4 regions of the Janthinobacterium sp. FT14W genome follow, and region 1 is predicted to be linked to each of the others. Evidence: predicted binding sites of a transcription regulator. Region 1 holds the regulator's gene; each other region holds the start of a gene.
What was found. Region 1 encodes sigma-54, which starts transcription at its own class of promoters, with help from an activator protein. Its sites were predicted from a motif close to TGGCANGNAANCTGCTTT; they were not measured.
Positions count from the first base shown of each region.

Region 2: GCN74_RS07745 (TorF family putative porin) is a predicted target of sigma-54. The motif match lies at 2,381-2,398, and genes of this name have one in related genera.
Region 3: pedF (cytochrome c-550 PedF) is a predicted target of sigma-54. The motif match lies at 2,464-2,481, and genes of this name have one in related genera.
Region 4: urtA (urea ABC transporter substrate-binding protein) is a predicted target of sigma-54. The motif match lies at 1,526-1,543, and genes of this name have one in related genera.

Region 1 covers NZ_WFLL01000013.1:67,378-71,587, reverse strand. Annotated here, with positions in the region: gene lptC (LPS export ABC transporter periplasmic protein LptC) at 1-158, shown strand, start outside; gene lptA (lipopolysaccharide transport periplasmic protein LptA) at 184-777, shown strand; gene lptB (LPS export ABC transporter ATP-binding protein) at 777-1,532, shown strand; gene GCN74_RS11450 (RNA polymerase factor sigma-54) at 1,537-3,015, shown strand; gene hpf (ribosome hibernation-promoting factor, HPF/YfiA family) at 3,085-3,444, shown strand; gene GCN74_RS11440 (enoyl-CoA hydratase/isomerase family protein) at 3,598-4,210, shown strand, end outside.
Region 2 covers NZ_WFLL01000008.1:992-5,201, forward strand. Annotated here, with positions in the region: gene GCN74_RS07730 (hypothetical protein) at 1-260, opposite strand, end outside; gene GCN74_RS07735 (YifB family Mg chelatase-like AAA ATPase) at 326-1,849, opposite strand; gene GCN74_RS07740 (accessory factor UbiK family protein) at 1,961-2,209, opposite strand; gene GCN74_RS07745 (TorF family putative porin) at 2,479-3,246, shown strand; gene GCN74_RS07750 (P-II family nitrogen regulator) at 3,258-3,596, shown strand; gene GCN74_RS07755 (ammonium transporter) at 3,608-4,210, shown strand, end outside.
Region 3 covers NZ_WFLL01000067.1:14,299-18,508, reverse strand. Annotated here, with positions in the region: gene GCN74_RS26450 (RtcB family protein) at 115-1,350, shown strand; gene rtcA (RNA 3'-terminal phosphate cyclase) at 1,367-2,386, shown strand; gene pedF (cytochrome c-550 PedF) at 2,518-3,003, shown strand; gene GCN74_RS26435 (substrate-binding periplasmic protein) at 3,029-3,862, shown strand; gene GCN74_RS26430 (TonB-dependent receptor family protein) at 3,922-4,210, opposite strand, start outside.
Region 4 covers NZ_WFLL01000066.1:15,153-19,362, reverse strand. Annotated here, with positions in the region: gene GCN74_RS26370 (transglutaminase-like domain-containing protein) at 1-590, shown strand, start outside; gene GCN74_RS26365 (DUF4349 domain-containing protein) at 607-1,395, shown strand; gene urtA (urea ABC transporter substrate-binding protein) at 1,596-2,849, shown strand; gene urtB (urea ABC transporter permease subunit UrtB) at 2,986-4,210, shown strand, end outside.

The sequences.
Region 1 (4,210 bases):
GAATGGAAACGGACGTGCCTGTCGATATCCTGACGGGCGCTTCGCGCATCAATGGCGTGGGCATGCAAGCCAATAACGCCACCGGCGTGGTGCAGGTGCACAATGCCTTGCGCATGGTCCTCCCGCCGAAACCGCGCCCGGCCGCGGCGGCAAAATGACAGAATGAAACAAGGAAACCATACTATGAAGAACATCTTGCTGTTGACTCTATTCTCGACCGTCTGCTCGCTGGGCGTGATGGGCGCGGCGCATGCCGAGAAGGCCGATTCCGAGAAGGAAGCCGTCATCACGGCACGCAGCGGCCTGGTCGACGACGTCAAGCAGACGCGCACCCTGACGGGCGACGTGGTGCTGGTCAAGGGCACCCTGACCATGAAGGCGGGCCGCGCCCTGATCACGGAAGATCCGCAAGGCTACCAGTTCATCACCTTCTGGGCAGATCCCGGCAAGCTGGCCACCTTCCGCCAGAAGCGCGATGGCGCGGGCGACCTGTGGGTGGAAGGCGAAGCGGAGCGCGTGGAATACAACAACAAGACGGAAGTGGTGAAACTGTTTTCCAAGGCCAAGCTGACGCGCCTGGAAGGCACGAAGCCGACGGACGTGGCCAACGGCGCCTTCATCTCGTATGACAGCCGCAAGGAAGTGTTTACGATGGAAAATTCCGACAGCGGCACCAGCACCCCGGACGGCGGCAGCGTGCGCATGGTGATCCAGCCGAAGACCAAGGCACCGGCGGCGGAGAAAGCGCCGGCCACGCCTGCGCCAGGAAAGAAATAATGGACAATACACGTTGCGGCAGTACCCTGATCGTTCGCGGGCTGCAAAAAACCTATGGCAAGCGCCAGGTCGTGCATGATGTCTCGCTGCAAGTCGAATGCGGCGAAGTGGTGGGGCTGCTGGGCCCGAACGGCGCCGGCAAGACCACCTCGTTCTACATGATCGTCGGCCTGGTGCCGTCCGATGGCGGCAGCATCGATATCAGCGGCGTGGACATCTCCAGCCTGCCGATCCACCGCCGCGCGCAGATGGGCTTGTCGTATCTGCCGCAGGAAGCCTCCGTCTTCCGCAAGCTGACGGTGGAAGACAATATCCGCGCCGTGCTGGAAATCCAGACCGTCGAAGGCCGTCCGCTGACGAAGGCCGAGATCGAGGTGCGCCTGGATAAACTGCTGGCCGATTTGCAGATTGAGAAGTTGCGCGAAAACCAGGCGCTGTCGCTGTCGGGCGGCGAGCGCCGCCGCGTGGAAATCGCCCGCGCGCTGGCCACCGATCCCCGTTTCGTGCTGCTGGACGAGCCGTTCGCCGGCGTCGATCCGATCGCCGTGATCGAAATCCAGCGCATCGTGCGTTTCTTGAAGGAGCGCAATATCGGCGTGCTGATCACCGATCATAATGTGCGCGAGACGCTGGGTATTTGCGACCGTGCCTACATCATCAACCAGGGCTCGGTGCTGGCGTCGGGACGCCCCGACGACATCATCGCGAACGAGTCGGTACGCCGGGTCTATCTGGGCGAACACTTCCGTATGTGAGCCAATGAAACAATCATTGCAGCTGCGCACTTCGCAGCATTTGGCACTGACGCCGCAGTTGCAGCAATCGATACGCCTGTTGCAATTGTCTACCCTGGAATTGCACCAGGAATTAGAGCAATTGCTGACGGACAATCCTTTGCTCGAGCGCCTCGATGATCCGCTCGACCGTTCGCTGCGCCTGCTGTCCGACGGCGCCCTGAGTTCCACGGCCGCGCCGGCCGAAGCGCCGCCCCAGCCGCCAGGCCAGGAAGCGCCTGCGGCGCCGGCCGAAGGGGAAACCTTTGACGGCGAGGCGGGCGAGGGCCCGGCCGCCGCGGACGGCGGCGACAGCGACTGGAGCGACGCGAGCCGGAGCAAGACGCCCGACGACGAAGATTCCCGCCCACAACTCGAAGCCCATCACTGCACCCTGCGCGAGCATCTGATGGAGCAGATGCGCGTGACGGTGCTCGAATTGCGCGACCGCGCGCTGGTCGAGCTGATCATCGACGCGCTCGACGACAATGGCTACCTGGAAGAGGCGCTCGACGACATCCTGGCGCGCTTGCCGCAAGAGCTGGAAATCGACGTCGACGAGCTGCGCACGGCCTTGTCCCTGCTGCAAAGTTTCGATCCGCCGGGCGTGGGCGCGCGCAATGCGTCCGAATGCCTGGCGCTGCAAATCAAGCGTTTGCCCCATATCGCCATGGTGACGCGGCGCATGGCCCTCGTCATCGTGGAAAAGCACCTGGCCTGGTTTGCCCAGCGCGATTTCAACAAGCTGAAAAAAGCCCTCGATTGCGACGATGAGGACTTGCGCGAAGCGCAGACGGTGATTCGCCAGTGCAATCCGCATCCGGGCGCCGTGTTTGCCTCCGACGTGTCTGACTATGTGGTGCCCGACGTCGTCGTCAAGCGCGCCCGCAATGGCTGGCAAGTCACCTTGAACAACGACGTCATGCCGCGCCTGCGCGTCAATGCCATGTACGCCAACTTGCTCAAGCAGGGCAAGGGGGAGGGGGCCATGGGTGCACAGCTGCAGGAAGCCAAGTGGCTGATCAAGAATATGCGCCAGCGCTTCGACACGATACTGCGCGTGGCACAGGCGATAGTAGAAAGACAAAAGAACTTTTTCTCGCATGGGGCCGTTGCCATGCGTCCCCTTGTGCTCCGTGAAATAGCTGATACACTGGGTTTACACGAGAGTACTATCTCGCGGGTAACAACTCAAAAGTACATGCTGACCCCGCACGGCATGTTCGAGTTGAAATATTTCTTTGGTAGCCACGTCGCCACCGAAGCGGGGGGCGAAGCGTCATCGACGGCGATACGGGCATTGATCGTGCAACTGACAGGAGCAGAAGACCCTAAAAATCCTTTATCCGACAGTAAGATTGCGGACATGCTGGGGGAACAAGGCATGGTGATTGCGCGACGTACTGTTGCCAAATACCGGGAAGCATTAAAAATTCCGCCAGTGAGCCTGCGTAAGTGTTTGTAAGTTTTTTTCGGTTCCTCTGCGGGCCGGATACGATGGACCGCACGAACCCGATCATCTTTAGGAGTGTGTATGAATCTCACCATCAGCGGACATCATCTTGAAGTGACACCAGCCATCCGTGAATACGTACAAACGAAGCTGGAGCGCGTGAAACGTCATTTCGATCAAGTCATCGATATCGCCGTGATTCTGACCGTGGATAACCTCAAAGAGAAAGAAAAACGTCAAAAGGCCGAAGTCAATCTGCGTCTGAGCGGCAAGACCGTCTATGTGGAAAGCCTGGCGCAAGACTTGTATGCCGCGATCGATACCCTGATCGACAAGCTCGACAGGCAAGTGATGAAGTACAAAACCAAAGTGCAAGGGCACGGTAAAGAGGCGATCAAGCATCTGCCAGACAGCTCGGAAGAAGAATTCGCCGCCGCCTGAGCGGGCCGCGACTTTCAACCGGCTGTGATCAACTAAGGGCGCGCATTGCGCCCTTTTTTGCGCCCGTCGCCCTTGCCGGGCCGCGTCATGGGAACGCAATGTTCCGTCCGAAGGCGCTAGAATGTTCCCATACTTACTACTTTCCATCCTGCCATGAGCGACTTCGTCCAGACCTCCATCCGCAACCGCACGGGCCACATCGTGCTCGACCGCCCGAAAGCCTTGAATTCCCTCTCGCTGGACATGGTGCGCGCCCTGAGCGCCGTGTTGCTGGCCTGGCGCGACGATCCGCAGGTAGACGCCGTGGTGATCCGTTCCAGCAGTGAAAAAGCCCTGTGCGCCGGTGGCGACATCCGTTTCTTTTACGATGCGGGCCGGGCCACGCCGCAAGGTGGCAGCGCCCAGCTGGAAGATTTCTTTACGGAAGAATATGCGCTCAACCATGTAATTCATTTCTATCCGAAACCGTATATCGCCGTGATGGACGGCGTGGTGATGGGCGGCGGCATGGGCGTGGCGCAAGCCGGGCCCGGCAACCGCCTGCGCATCGTCACGGACCGCACGCGCATGGCCATGCCTGAAGTCAATATCGGCTTGTTCCCGGACGTGGGCGGCAGTTATTTCCTGTCCCGCCTGGCCGGCCAGCTGGGCCTGTACCTGGGCTTGACGGGCTTGACGATCAACGCGGCCGACGCCCTGTACACGGGCCTGGCCGATGTGTACCTGCCCGAGGCGCAGATGGGGGCGCTGCTGGCCCTGTTCGAAT
Region 2 (4,210 bases), on a different contig from region 1:
GCCTGTTCGGCACTGTCGAGCACGGCGCTGCCGATGGCGAAGGTGCTGCCATCGGCTTCGCTCGCCGTCATGGTCAGGCTCACTTTCTTGCCATCGAGATCGATCTCGCGTGTCAGCACGGCCGGCTTGCCTGGAAACAGGGCCGTGAACTGGGCGTCGGGGCTGCGATAGTCGCGCCAGTCGAATTTCGGACTGCAGGCGGACAGCGTGCACGCAGCTGCGAGCAGGGCCAGGAAGATGGCAAGTGATGGTTTTTTCATCAGCAGATGGTAGCAGCGCCGCCAGCCACGCGCAATCGTGCACGTATGGGCCTTGGCTGGCAGCCTCATAGCTCGCGCAGTACGCGCCGGTACTGGATGGCTTCGGCCAGATGCGGCGGCGTGATGGCGGTGCTGTCCGCCAGGTCCGCAATGCTGCGCGCCACGCGCAATACCCTGTGGTAAGTACGCGCTGACCAGTGCAGGCGCGCCATGGCGCCAAGCAGCAACTGCTCGCCATGTGCGTCCAGGCGACAATGCTGTTCGATTTCCGTGTTGCTCAAGCGCTGGTTCGATTTCCCCTGGCGCGCCAGCTGCAGGGCAAAGGCTGCCGCTACCCGGGCGGCGATGGCTTGTGTACTTTCGCCGGCGCCTGCATGCCGCCCCAGCGCCGCCGGGGGCATGGCGGCCACTTCGATCTGCAGGTCGATACGGTCGAGTAGCGGACCGGACAGGCGGTTGTGATAGCGCAGCACGGCGTCCGACGTACAGCGGCAACGACCGGAAGCGTGGCCCAGATAGCCGCACGGACAGGGATTCATGGCGGCGATCAGCTGAAAGCGGGCGGGAAACTCGGCCTGGCGGGCCGCGCGCGAAATGCTGATCATCCCCGATTCCATGGGCTGGCGCAGGACATCGAGCACCCGGCGGTGGAATTCGGCAATTTCATCGAGAAACAACACGCCGCAGTGCGCCAGCGAGATTTCTCCCGGGCGCGGCACGTTGCCACCGCCTACCAGTGCCACGCCGGACGCCGTCTGGTGCGGTGCCCGGTAGGGGCGGCGTTTCCAGTGTTCCACCTTGAAATGGCCGCCCAGCGAATGCACGGCAGCCGATTCCAGCGCCTCTTCATCGTTCATGGGCGGCAGCACGCCGGGAAAGCGGCTGGCCAGCATGGTCTTGCCCGCACCCGGCGGCCCCACCATCAGGACATGATGGCCGCCCGCGGCCGCCACTTCCAGGGCGCGCCGCGCCTGCTGCTGTCCTTGCACATCGGCAAAGTCGGGATACGGGAAAGCGTGCGCCGCCAGCGTGGGTTGATGGCGCTGCAGGGGCGTCTGCTGGCTGGCGTGCGCGGCAAAATGCGCGCAGACCTCGAGCAGGCTGTGGGCCGGATAGATGCAGGCATCGCCGACCAGCGCCGCCTCGTCCGCATTCGCCTGGGGCAGGATGAAGGCGCGTGGTGCACCGGCCCGGCTGCGCTGCATGGCAAAGGTCATGGCCAGCGCGCCGCGGATGGGGCGTAGCTGGCCCGACAGCGACAGTTCGCCCGCGAATTCATAGTGGTGTAATTGATCGGCCGGCAATTGGCCCGAAGCGGCCAGGATGCCCAGCGCAATGGGCAGGTCGAAGCGGCCCGATTCCTTGGGCAGGTCGGCCGGCGCCAGATTGGCCGTAATGCGCCGCGTCGGCATCTCGAAGCCGCAGTTTTGCAGCGCGGCGCGGACGCGGTCGCGCGATTCCTTCACTTCCGTATCCGGCAGGCCGACTATCGTAAACGAGGGCAAACCATTGGCAAGGTGGACTTCGACACTTACCTCGGGCGCCTCCATGCCGGCCAGGGCGCGGCTTTTCAGGACGGCCAGGCTCATCAGACTCCCCCGTAACGCGGGCGCGGGCAGGATCAGTCTAGCGCTGGAAGCGCCGCCAGGCTTGAGCTATGCCAGCCAGGCCGTCAATAACGGGGCCTGGCTGGCCGCACTTTACGCTTTGGTATCGTTCAGGCGCGTTTCCAGTTCGATCAGGCGCAATTCCAGTGCGTCGAGCTTGGCGCGGGTCTTGGCCAGCACTTGCGCCTGGATATCGAATTCCTCGCGTGTGACGAGATCGAGGCGGGCGAAGCCTTGGGTCATCATCGATTTCACGTTTTTCTCGATATCCTTGGCCGGCGAGTTTTCGATGGCTTGATGGATCTTGCCTTGCAAGTCGTTAAAGAAGGTATTCATGTCCATGGTCAGTCCTTTTATGGTGCGGCCTGTGCATCGCACCATTGCGGTGCACAGCGGCGTTAATCTGGTGCGAAGCTGGGCGGTTCATTGTGCTTCAGCAGCCCGTTCCCGCAGTCCTGGCGGCTTGCAGGCTATGTATGGACGGAAATGCACCTGTCAAGGTGGCAAGAGAGCTGGCACGTATTCTGCTAAAGAAGCTATGAACGCTTTGTGATCTCCAGCCAAGATTTTAAACCTCAACCGCTTTAAAAGTTCAATAAAAGGGAATCGCCATGAAGAATCTGTCCAAGAACATGACTTTAGCTGCAGCGTTGACACTGGCCATGACCGCCTTGAGCGGCAGCGCCATGGCCCAGGATGCAGTGGCGGCACCTGCTGCGGCCGAAGCCGTGCCCGACAATGTGGTGAGCTATAACGTGGCGCTGACCAGCGACTACCGCTACCGCGGCGTGTCGCAAAGCCGATTGGAGCCGGCCATCAGCGGCGGCGCCGACTATACCCACAATCCGACGGGGCTGTATGTGGGTACCTGGCTGTCGAGCATCAAATGGATCAAGGACGGCGGCGGCGATACCAATGTGGAATGGGATATCTACGGCGGCAAGCGGGGCGAGTTCAGCAAGGATTTTACCTATGACGTGGGCGGCCTGTATTACTTCTACCCATCGAATGGCTTGAGCACCAATGCCAATACCTTCGAGCTGTACGGCCAGCTGGGCTACGGTCCGTTGTATATCAAGTACTCGCATTCGACCACCAATCTGTTCGGCGTACCGGACAGCAAGAACAGCGGCTACCTCGATGTGGGCGCCAACGTGGAAGTGCATGATGGTTATATGTTGAACCTGCATGCGGGCCGCCAGAAGGTCGAGCACAACGATGCCCTCAGTTACAGCGACTACAAGATCGGCGTGACCAAGGACTTCGGCATGGCGACCGTTTCCCTGGCAGCAGTCAGGGCCAACATCACGTCGCTGGCGCCGAATGGCAAGAATCTGGCGAAATCCGGTCTCGTGCTGACCGTGTCCAAAACCTTTTAAGCGAGACAGCCATGAAAATGATTACTGCAATCATTAAACCGTTCAAATTGGACGAAGTACGCGAAGCCTTGTCGGCTATCAATGTGCAAGGCATTACCGTCACCGAAGTCAAAGGCTTCGGCCGCCAGAAAGGCCACACGGAACTCTACCGTGGCGCCGAGTATGTCGTCGATTTCTTGCCAAAAACGAAGATTGAAGCGGCCGTCGATGACGCCATTGTCGACCAGGCCATCGAAGCGATCGAAGGTGCCGCGCGTACCGGTAAAATCGGCGATGGCAAGATTTTCGTCTACAACCTGGAACAAGTCATCCGTATCCGTACCGGTGAAACCGGCAACGAAGCGCTCTAAGGGGAATATCGATGCGTAAAAATATAACAAAATTGCTAGCTGGGATAGCCTGTCTGTGTGCGTTCGGCGTCGCCGCGCCGAGCTTTGCCGATGCCCCCGCCAAGACGGAAGCGGCCACGACTGCGGCCGTCGCCGCCCCTGCCGTGACGCCGGCGCCTGACGCAGCGGCACCGGCCGCCGCGCCAGCTGCCGCCGCGCCGGCCCCTGCCGCAGCCGCGCCAGCCGCCGCCCCTGTCGCCAACAAGGGCGATACCAGCTTCATGATGATCAGCACCCTGCTGGTGATCTTGATGACCATCCCCGGCCTGGCCCTGTTCTACGGCGGCCTGGTGCGCTCCAAGAACATGCTGTCCGTGCTGATCCAGGTGTTCATGGTGTTCGCACTGGTCATCGTCCTGTGGTGCATCTACGGCTACTCGATCGCGTTCACGGAAAAAACCGCTTTCTTCGGTGGCTTCGACCGCCTGTTCCTGAACGGTATCTGGGATCCGGCCAAGGGCACGTTTGCCGCCGCCGCCACCTTCAGCAAGGGCGTGGTCATTCCCGAGTTCGTCTTCGTGGCGTTCCAGGGCACGTTTGCCGCCATCACTTGCGCGCTGATTGTCGGCGCCTTT
Region 3 (4,210 bases), on a different contig from region 1:
GTCGGGTTGTCGTACTGATGAATGCCGGTGGAACTACATCCCGGGCCGATGCGTCGGCAGCTGTTTCACCAATCCTTGTCATCACCCCCTATACAATAGAAGAAGAGAATAGCGATGAAAAACGAAGAATACGAAGTCCTGCATACCGAAGGCAGCCGTCCCGTCAAAATGTGGACGCGTGGCGTGCCTGTCGAAGAAGCGGCCAAAAAACAATTGCGCAACACGGCGACCCTGCCGTTCATTTACAAGCATATCGCGGTCATGCCGGACGTCCACCTGGGTAAGGGGTCGACCATCGGCAGCGTGATTCCCACCCTGGGCGCCGTGATTCCGGCGGCGGTGGGCGTGGATATCGGCTGCGGCATGATGGCGGCGAAAACCACGCTGACGGCCAGCGACTTGCCTGATAATCTGGGCCCCCTGCGCAGCGCCATCGAACGCGCGATTCCGCACGGGATGTCGCCGAAGACGCGCGGCCACCGTGGCCGCGACGAAGGTTCCTGGCATACGCCGCCATCGGCGGTCGATGCGGCGTGGCTGCAGCTGAAAGACGAATTCGATGCGATCTGCCTGAAAACGCCAAAGCTGAAGAACACGAATAATTATCGCCACCTGGGTACCCTGGGAAGCGGTAACCACTTCGTCGAAGTGTGTCTCGACGAGCAGGGTTCGGTGTGGTTCATGCTGCATTCCGGTTCGCGCGGCGTGGGTAATGCCATCGGCACCCATTTCATCGAACTGGCCAAGCAGGATATGCGCACCCACTTCATCAACCTGCCCGACCAGGATCTCGCTTACCTGGCCGAAGGAACGCAGCATTACGACGATTACGTGGAAGCGGTGGGCTGGGCCCAGCGTTTCGCCCGCAACAACCGCGAAGTGATGATGCAGAACCTGATCGCTGCCGTGCGCACGGTCATCCATAAACCGTTCCAGACGCATGTGGAGGCCGTCAACTGCCACCATAACTATGTGCAGAAGGAGCACCACTTCGGCAAGGATGTATTGATCACGCGCAAGGGCGCCGTGTCGGCCCGCGCGGGCGAGCTGGGGATCATTCCGGGTTCCATGGGCGCCAAGAGTTTTATCGTGCGCGGTAAAGGCAATGCGGACAGTTTCCATAGCTGCAGCCACGGCGCGGGACGCACGATGAGCCGCACGGAAGCGAAGCGGCGCTTCAACCTGGACGACCAGATCCGCGCCACGCAAGGCGTGGAATGCCGCAAGGATGAAAACGTGATCGATGAAATTCCGATGGCCTACAAGGATATCGATGCGGTGATGCTGGCGCAGCGCGAACTGGTCGACGTGGTGCATATCCTGAAGCAGGTCGTCTGCGTCAAAGGTTAAAAGAGAGAAAGCAGAGATGATAGAAATAGATGGAGCGCAAGGTGAAGGCGGCGGGCAGATTTTACGTTCGGCGCTGAGCCTGTCGATGATCACGGGGCAACCGTTCCGGTTAATTAACATTCGCGCGGGGCGGGACAAGCCCGGCTTGCTGCGCCAGCATCTGGTGGCCGTGCAGGCGGCAGCCGCCATTTGCGGGGCGCGCACGACGCCGGTGGCGCTGCGCGCAGCTAGTCTGGAATTCGTACCCGGCCCCGTGCGCGGTGGCGACTACCGCTTTGCCATCGGCAGCGCCGGCAGCTGTACCCTGGTCTTGCAAACCTTGTTGCCAGCGCTGCTGCATGCGGATGCGCCATCTACCGTGCGCATCAGTGGCGGCACGCATAATGCCATGGCGCCGCCCGTGCATTTCCTGCAGCGCGCGTATGGCCGCATCCTGGGACAGATGGGCGCCGAAGTGGAGATCGCGCTGCAACGCTACGGCTTTCACCCTGCGGGCGGCGGCGAAGTGATTGCCACCGTGCAACCGTGCCCGCGTTTGCTGTCCATTGCCTTGCTGCAGCGTGGCGAACGGCAGGCCGGTTTTGCGGAAAGCGTGGTGGCGGGCGTGCCTGTGAACGTGGCGCAGCGCGAACTCGAGCGTGTCGCCGGCGGCATGGGCTGGAGCGGCAAGCAGTTGCGCATCGTCGGCTTGCCTGTCGACGAGGGACCGGGCAATGTCCTGTTGCTGACCCTGGAGCATGAGCACGTCACGGAAGTGTTTACTTCCTTTGGCGAAAAGTCCTTGCTGGCCGAATCCGTGGCCAAGCGCCTGTTGAACGAGGTGCGCGCCTATCTCAAGACAGATGCGGCTGTGGGCGAGCACCTGGCCGACCAGCTCTTGCTGCCGATGGCGCTGGCGGGCGGCGGTGTCTTCAGTTGCAGCAAGGTGTCGCAGCATGCGCTGACGAATGCCGAGGTGATTTCCCGGTTTTTACCCGTGCGTATCACTTTCGACCAACTGGAGCGGGCCAGCATCTGCACGGTGGCCGCCGCCTGACGCGCGCGGTGACACACGTCACTGTTGCAGCTGTTCCAAATTGATACATGGATGGCTGGATGTGGGGCATGTATGCATGGCATGGCATTTGCTCTTCTTGGATATTCACTAAAAAAACCAAGGAGACCAGCATGACCTATTCCATCCGTACCTTGCTCGGCGTGGCCGCCGCAGGCGCCGTTGCCCTCACTTCCCTGCTGACCTTGCCGCATGCCTATGCGCATGGCAATGTCACGCCGCAAGGCGTCGATACCACGGGCTTGCCCAAGGTGGGCGACAAATGGCTCGAACAGAACCCGTATCGGGGCAACAAGCTGGCCTTGACGGTGGGCACGTCGGCCTACAACCAGAATTGCGCGCGCTGCCACGGCATCGAAGCCATTTCAGGCGGCATCGCGCCGGACTTGCGCCAGCTGGACCGCGATTGCTTCGGTATCAAGAATGAGACAAAGAAACAGGCGTGCTACAAGGAAACGGACAATTACTATTTGACCACCATCCGCCACGGTAAGGTGCGCAACGGTGCCGTGTACATGCCGCCGTTCGAAGGCGTGTTCAACCAGGAAGCCATGTGGGCCATTAAGACCTATCTGGAAACGCGCCGCGAATCTAATTAAGCCGAACTGATCACGAAGGAGTCCCATGCGTTCATTTCAATTCCGGGGCGTGCGCGCGATGATCTCGCTCGCTTGCCTGGCGCTGTGCGCCGCCGCGCCGGCGCGCGCCGACTGGCAGAAAGTGCAGCAGTCGGGCAGCCTGAAAGTGGCTGTGTACAACGAATTCGCGCCGTTTTCCGACAAGGGCGCTGGCATCGATATCGATATTGCCGAAGCGCTGGCGAAAAAGCTGGGGCTGAAACTGAGCTTGCTGCCATTTCCCGCCGGCGAAAACCTCAACGACGATTTGCGCAATATGGTGTGGAAGGGGCATTACCTCGGTTACGGTCCCGCCGACGTGATGCTGCATGTGCCGGTCGATAAAAAATTGATGGCGGATAACGACAAGGTCGAGATCTTTGCGCCGTATTACGTGGAAACGGTGCGCCTGGCGCGCAGTGCGCACGCCGTGCCGCAATTCGATGGCGTCGCCTCGCTGGCAGGAAAGCGCATCGGCGTGGAAAAGGTGTCGATTGCCGCCATGCTGATGCTGGGGGAAGACAATGGCAAGTACCGCGACGATGTGCGCATCTTCGACACGGCCGCCGAAGCCTTGCAGCAATTGCAGGCGGGCCAGCTTGATGCCGTGCTGGCCAACCGTTCGGAAATCGAGTCCGTACTGAAAAGCGATCCCGCTTTCCCCGTGAACGAAGTGGCGTTCGCCCGCTTGCCGCGTGCGGGCTGGGCCGTGGGCCTGGCCGTCAGCCGCCAGCAGCTCGACGTGGCCAAACTGCTGCAGGCGGCCATGAACGAGATGACAGCCAGCGGCGAATTGAAAGCCATCTTTGACAAATATGGCGTGAAGGAAGCGCGGCCATAGCTGGCCATGCTGATTGGCTAAACAGCCCGCGCTTCGGAAGAGGCGCGGGCTTTTTCTTTTTAGAAATTATATTGGGCGCTAACACCCAGCAACCAATTACGTCCCGGCGCCGCTTCATAGTAGCGCTTGTTGCTGTCGCCGACGATGACGGAACCCACAGAGGTCTTGTCGAACAGGTTATTCAGGCGGGCAAATTCCTTGAAGCGCCAATGGCCCGCGCTTTGCTTGGCATTGAACCGCGCATTGAACACCGTATAGCCGGGTGCCGGTTTTTCGCTGTTGCTGTCTTCCGCATAGACCTGGTTGCTGGCCACGCTTTCCAGCGCCGCGCCAAAACGGTCGAATGTA
Region 4 (4,210 bases), on a different contig from region 1:
ACTTTTCCCCGTATCTGGCCAGCAGCCTGCATATCGACAGCGACCATCCGGCCGTGCGCGCCAGGGCGGCCGCACTGGCGGCAGGCGCGGTGGGTGACGCCGCCATCGCCGCCCGCTGCTTTGCCTTCGTGCGCGACGAGATTGCCCACAGCTGGGATTACCAGCGCAATCCCGTCACCTGCCGCGCGTCCGACGTCTTGCAGCATGGCACAGGCTATTGTTATGCGAAGAGCCATCTGCTCGCTGCGCTGCTGCGCGCCAACGGCATTCCTGCCGGCCTGTGCTACCAGCGCCTGGCCGTGGGCGAGGCGGGGCCGCCGTTCTGCCTGCATGGCTTGAACGCCGTGTATCTGCAAGAGTTCGGCTGGTACCGCATCGATGCGCGCGGCAACAAGGCGGGCGTCGCAGCCGCCTTCGTGCCGCCGCAGGAACAGCTGGCCTTTCCCGTGCTGGCGCCCGACGAGCGCGATTTGCCGGAAATCTGGCCGGCGCCGCTGCCGCAGGTGGTGGCCGCGCTGACGCAATATGCCACCGTACAGGAGGTGGCGGCGCATCTGCCCGATGTCGAACTGCTGCCGCAGCATCTATAACTAGAAGAAAGAAATCATGAAAAAAGTCTATATATGTCTGTTCGGACTGTTGCTGCTGGCCGGTTGCGGCAGCAAGGGCGAGAGCGCCGGACAGTCCAGCGCCGCGCGTCTCGATGGCAAGGAAAAAGGCAGCGAATTTCTCGCCTATGAACACAGTGTCAGCGTCGATACGCACGAGGCGCAAGTGCGGCCCCTGTATGAAAAAGTGGTCGCCGCCTGCAAGGCCGATACGGAAAACGCTTGCCTGCTGCTCGATTCCAGCATCGACAGCGGCCGCTACGTGCATGCGCGCATCAGCATGCGCGCCAAGCCGGCCGGCATCAGGAAGATGATGGCGCTGGTGGGGAGCGAAGGCGAGATCGCCAGCCAGGGCACCAAGGTGGAAGACCTGGGCCGTCCTGTGCTCGACAGCAAGAAACGCCTGGAGATGCTCAAGCAGTACCAGGCGCAATTGCAGGACCTGGAAAAACGCTCGGGTGCGAACGTCGATGCCTTGATCAAGGTGAGCAAGGAACTGGCCACCGTACAGGTGGAAGTGGAGCAGGCGACGGCGGCCAATGCCTTGTTGATGCAGCGCATCGATACGGATTTGCTGAACGTGGCAATCAGCGCCGAAGGCAAGCAATCGTTCTGGACGCCCGTCAAGCGCGCGCTGGGCAATTTCACGGAAAACCTGTCCGAAGGCGTGGCCAACGCCATCACGGCCATGGCCTACATCCTGCCATGGCTGATCGCATTCGTGCTGCTGTTCCCGCTGGGCCGCAAGGGCTGGCGCCGCTTGAGAGGCGTGCCACGCAAGGATTGAGAGGCAAGCATAGCCGCGGGTGACGCACCGTTTTACGGCAATTTGAAACCTGGCTGCACAGTCCTTGTGCAGCCAGGTTTTTTTTCGTGCGGCACCGGCCCCGTGCACCATGGCGTACACCTGCCGGCGTTGGCATGCTTTCTGCTTTAACAACATCGTATGTCCAGCTCGACCCCCTCGAACCCATCACAGGAGTCCCCATGTCACGACGCATCATCCTGAAAGCGGCCGCCGCCGGCGCACTGGCCCTGGCCACGTCCACCTCTATGCAGGCAGCCCTGGCCGCCGATACGATCAAGGTGGGCATCCTGCACTCCCTGTCGGGCACCATGGCCATTTCCGAAACCTCGCTCAAGGATGTGGCGCTGATGACGATTGCCGAGATCAATGCCAAGGGTGGCGTGCTGGGCAAGAAGCTGGAAGCCGTCGTCGTCGATCCCGCGTCGAACTGGCCATTGTTTGCGGAAAAAGCGCGCCAGCTGGTGGCGCAGGACAAGGTTGCCGTGGTGTTCGGCTGCTGGACGTCCGTGTCCCGCAAATCCGTCTTGCCCGTGTTCAAGGAGCTCAACAGCTTGCTGTTTTATCCGGTGCAGTACGAGGGCGAGGAACTGGAAAAGAACGTGTTTTATACGGGCGCCGCACCGAACCAGCAGGCGATTCCCGCCGTGGAATACCTGATGAGCAAGGATGGCGGCGGGGCCAGGCGCTTCGTGCTGCTGGGCACGGATTACGTGTATCCGCGCACCACCAACAAGATCCTGCGCGCCTTCCTGAAAAGCCAGGGCGTCAAGGATAGCGATATCAGCGAGGTCTACACGCCGTTCGGTCATGCCGACTATCAAACCATCGTCGCCAACATCAAGAAGTTTTCCACGGGCGGCAAGACGGCCGTCATTTCCACCATCAATGGCGATTCGAACGTGCCGTTCTACAAGGAACTGGGCAATGCGGGCCTGAAAGCCACGGACGTGCCCGTGGTGGCGTTTTCCGTGGGCGAGGAAGAGCTGCGCGGCATCGATACCAAGCCCCTGCTCGGTCACCTGGCGGCCTGGAATTATTTCGAATCCCTCAAGAATCCCGTGAATGCGGCGTTCATCAAGCAGTGGAAGGCGTACGCGGTGGCGCAAAAGTTGCCGAACGCGGGTTCCGTGGTGACGAACGACCCCATGGAAGCGACCTACGTGGGCATCCACATGTGGGCGCAAGCCGTGGAAAAAGCCAGGTCGACGGATACGGACAAGGTGATCGCCGCCATGGCGGGCCAAAGCGTCAAGGCGCCATCGGGTTTTACGCTGACCATGGACCCGACCAACCACCACTTGCACAAACCCGTGATGATCGGCGAGATCAAGGCTGACGGGCAATTCAATGTCGTCTGGAAAACCAAGGAGCCGATACGCGCCCAGCCGTGGAGCCCGTATATCAAGGGCAATGAGGGCAAGCAGAAGCTGTAGGCGCTTGCGCGTCGAATCGTCATCGCAACCCCAGACAAAGAGCTGGGGTCAGACCCGGCGGGTCTGACCCCTGTCCTTGTCTTTGGGGGAAGGATACTTATCAAGACATCGGCTTTACTACATGGAATCCATGCGCATGCAGATCCTCCCCCAACTGCTGGTCTTCGCCAGCCTGTTGTTAGCGTCCATGGCGCAGGCCGCCATCCCTCCCGACCTGCTCAAGCCGCTATCCGGCGACGATCCCGACGCGAGGGTCGCTGCCGTGGCACAGATCGCCGCCCTGGCCACGCCCGAGGCCGCCAAGGTGCTGCAAGCCTTGCAGGACGACGCCTTATATGCGGCGCCCGACGGCAAGGTGTACATCGTCGATGGCGAGCAGGCGTATGACCCGGCAAGCGGCAAGCCCGTGCCGCTGCCCGACGGCATCGATGGCGTGATGGTCAACAACCGCTTGCGGGCGGCCGTGGCCGGCGCCCTGTCGGGCTTGCAGCTGCTGGCGCCGGAGCGCGCCCAGCGTCTGGCTGCCGCGCAAGCCTTGCAGAAGGCAGTCGATCCCGCCCAGCTGCCCCTGATCCGCGCCGCGCTGGCGCAGGAAAGCGCCGCCGACATCAGGCAGATATTGCAGGTGCTGATCGCCAGCGCCAGCCTGCATGCGCCCGACGCGGCCACGCGCAAGGCCGCCGTGCAGGCCTTGGCCGGCAGCAGCGATGCGCGCCTGTTGCCCGTGCTGCAAGCCATGCTCGATACAGGGCCGGATGGCAAGGCCGGCGAGCCGGACGAGGGCGTGCAGCTGGCCGCCATCGAGACCATGCGCCAGATCAAGGGACGAGTGCAGCGCATGGAATTCGCCGGCAATGTGTTTTACGGCATTTCCCTGGGCAGCGTGCTGCTGCTGGCCGCGCTGGGCCTGGCCATCACGTTTGGCTTGATGGGCATCATCAACATGGCGCATGGCGAGCTGCTGATGATAGGTGCTTACACGACGTATCTGTGCCAGCTGTTCTTCCGTATCTATCTGCCCGGCCTGCAGGACGCCTACCTGCTGGCCGCCTTGCCGGCCGCCTTTCTCGTCTCCGGCCTGGTGGGCGTGGTGCTGGAACGCACGGTCATCCGCTGGCTGTATGGCAGGCCACTGGAAACCCTGCTGGCTACCTGGGGCATCAGCCTGATCCTCATGCAGCTGGTGCGCACGATCTTCGGCGCGCAAAACGTGGAAGTGGCCAATCCGGCCTGGATGTCGGGCGGCGTGACGGTCTTGGGCGGCCTCGTGCTGCCGTACAACCGGCTGGCCATCATCGCCTTTGCCATCGTGGTCGTGGCGGCCGTGTGGCTGATCCTGAACAAGACGCGGCTGGGCCTGT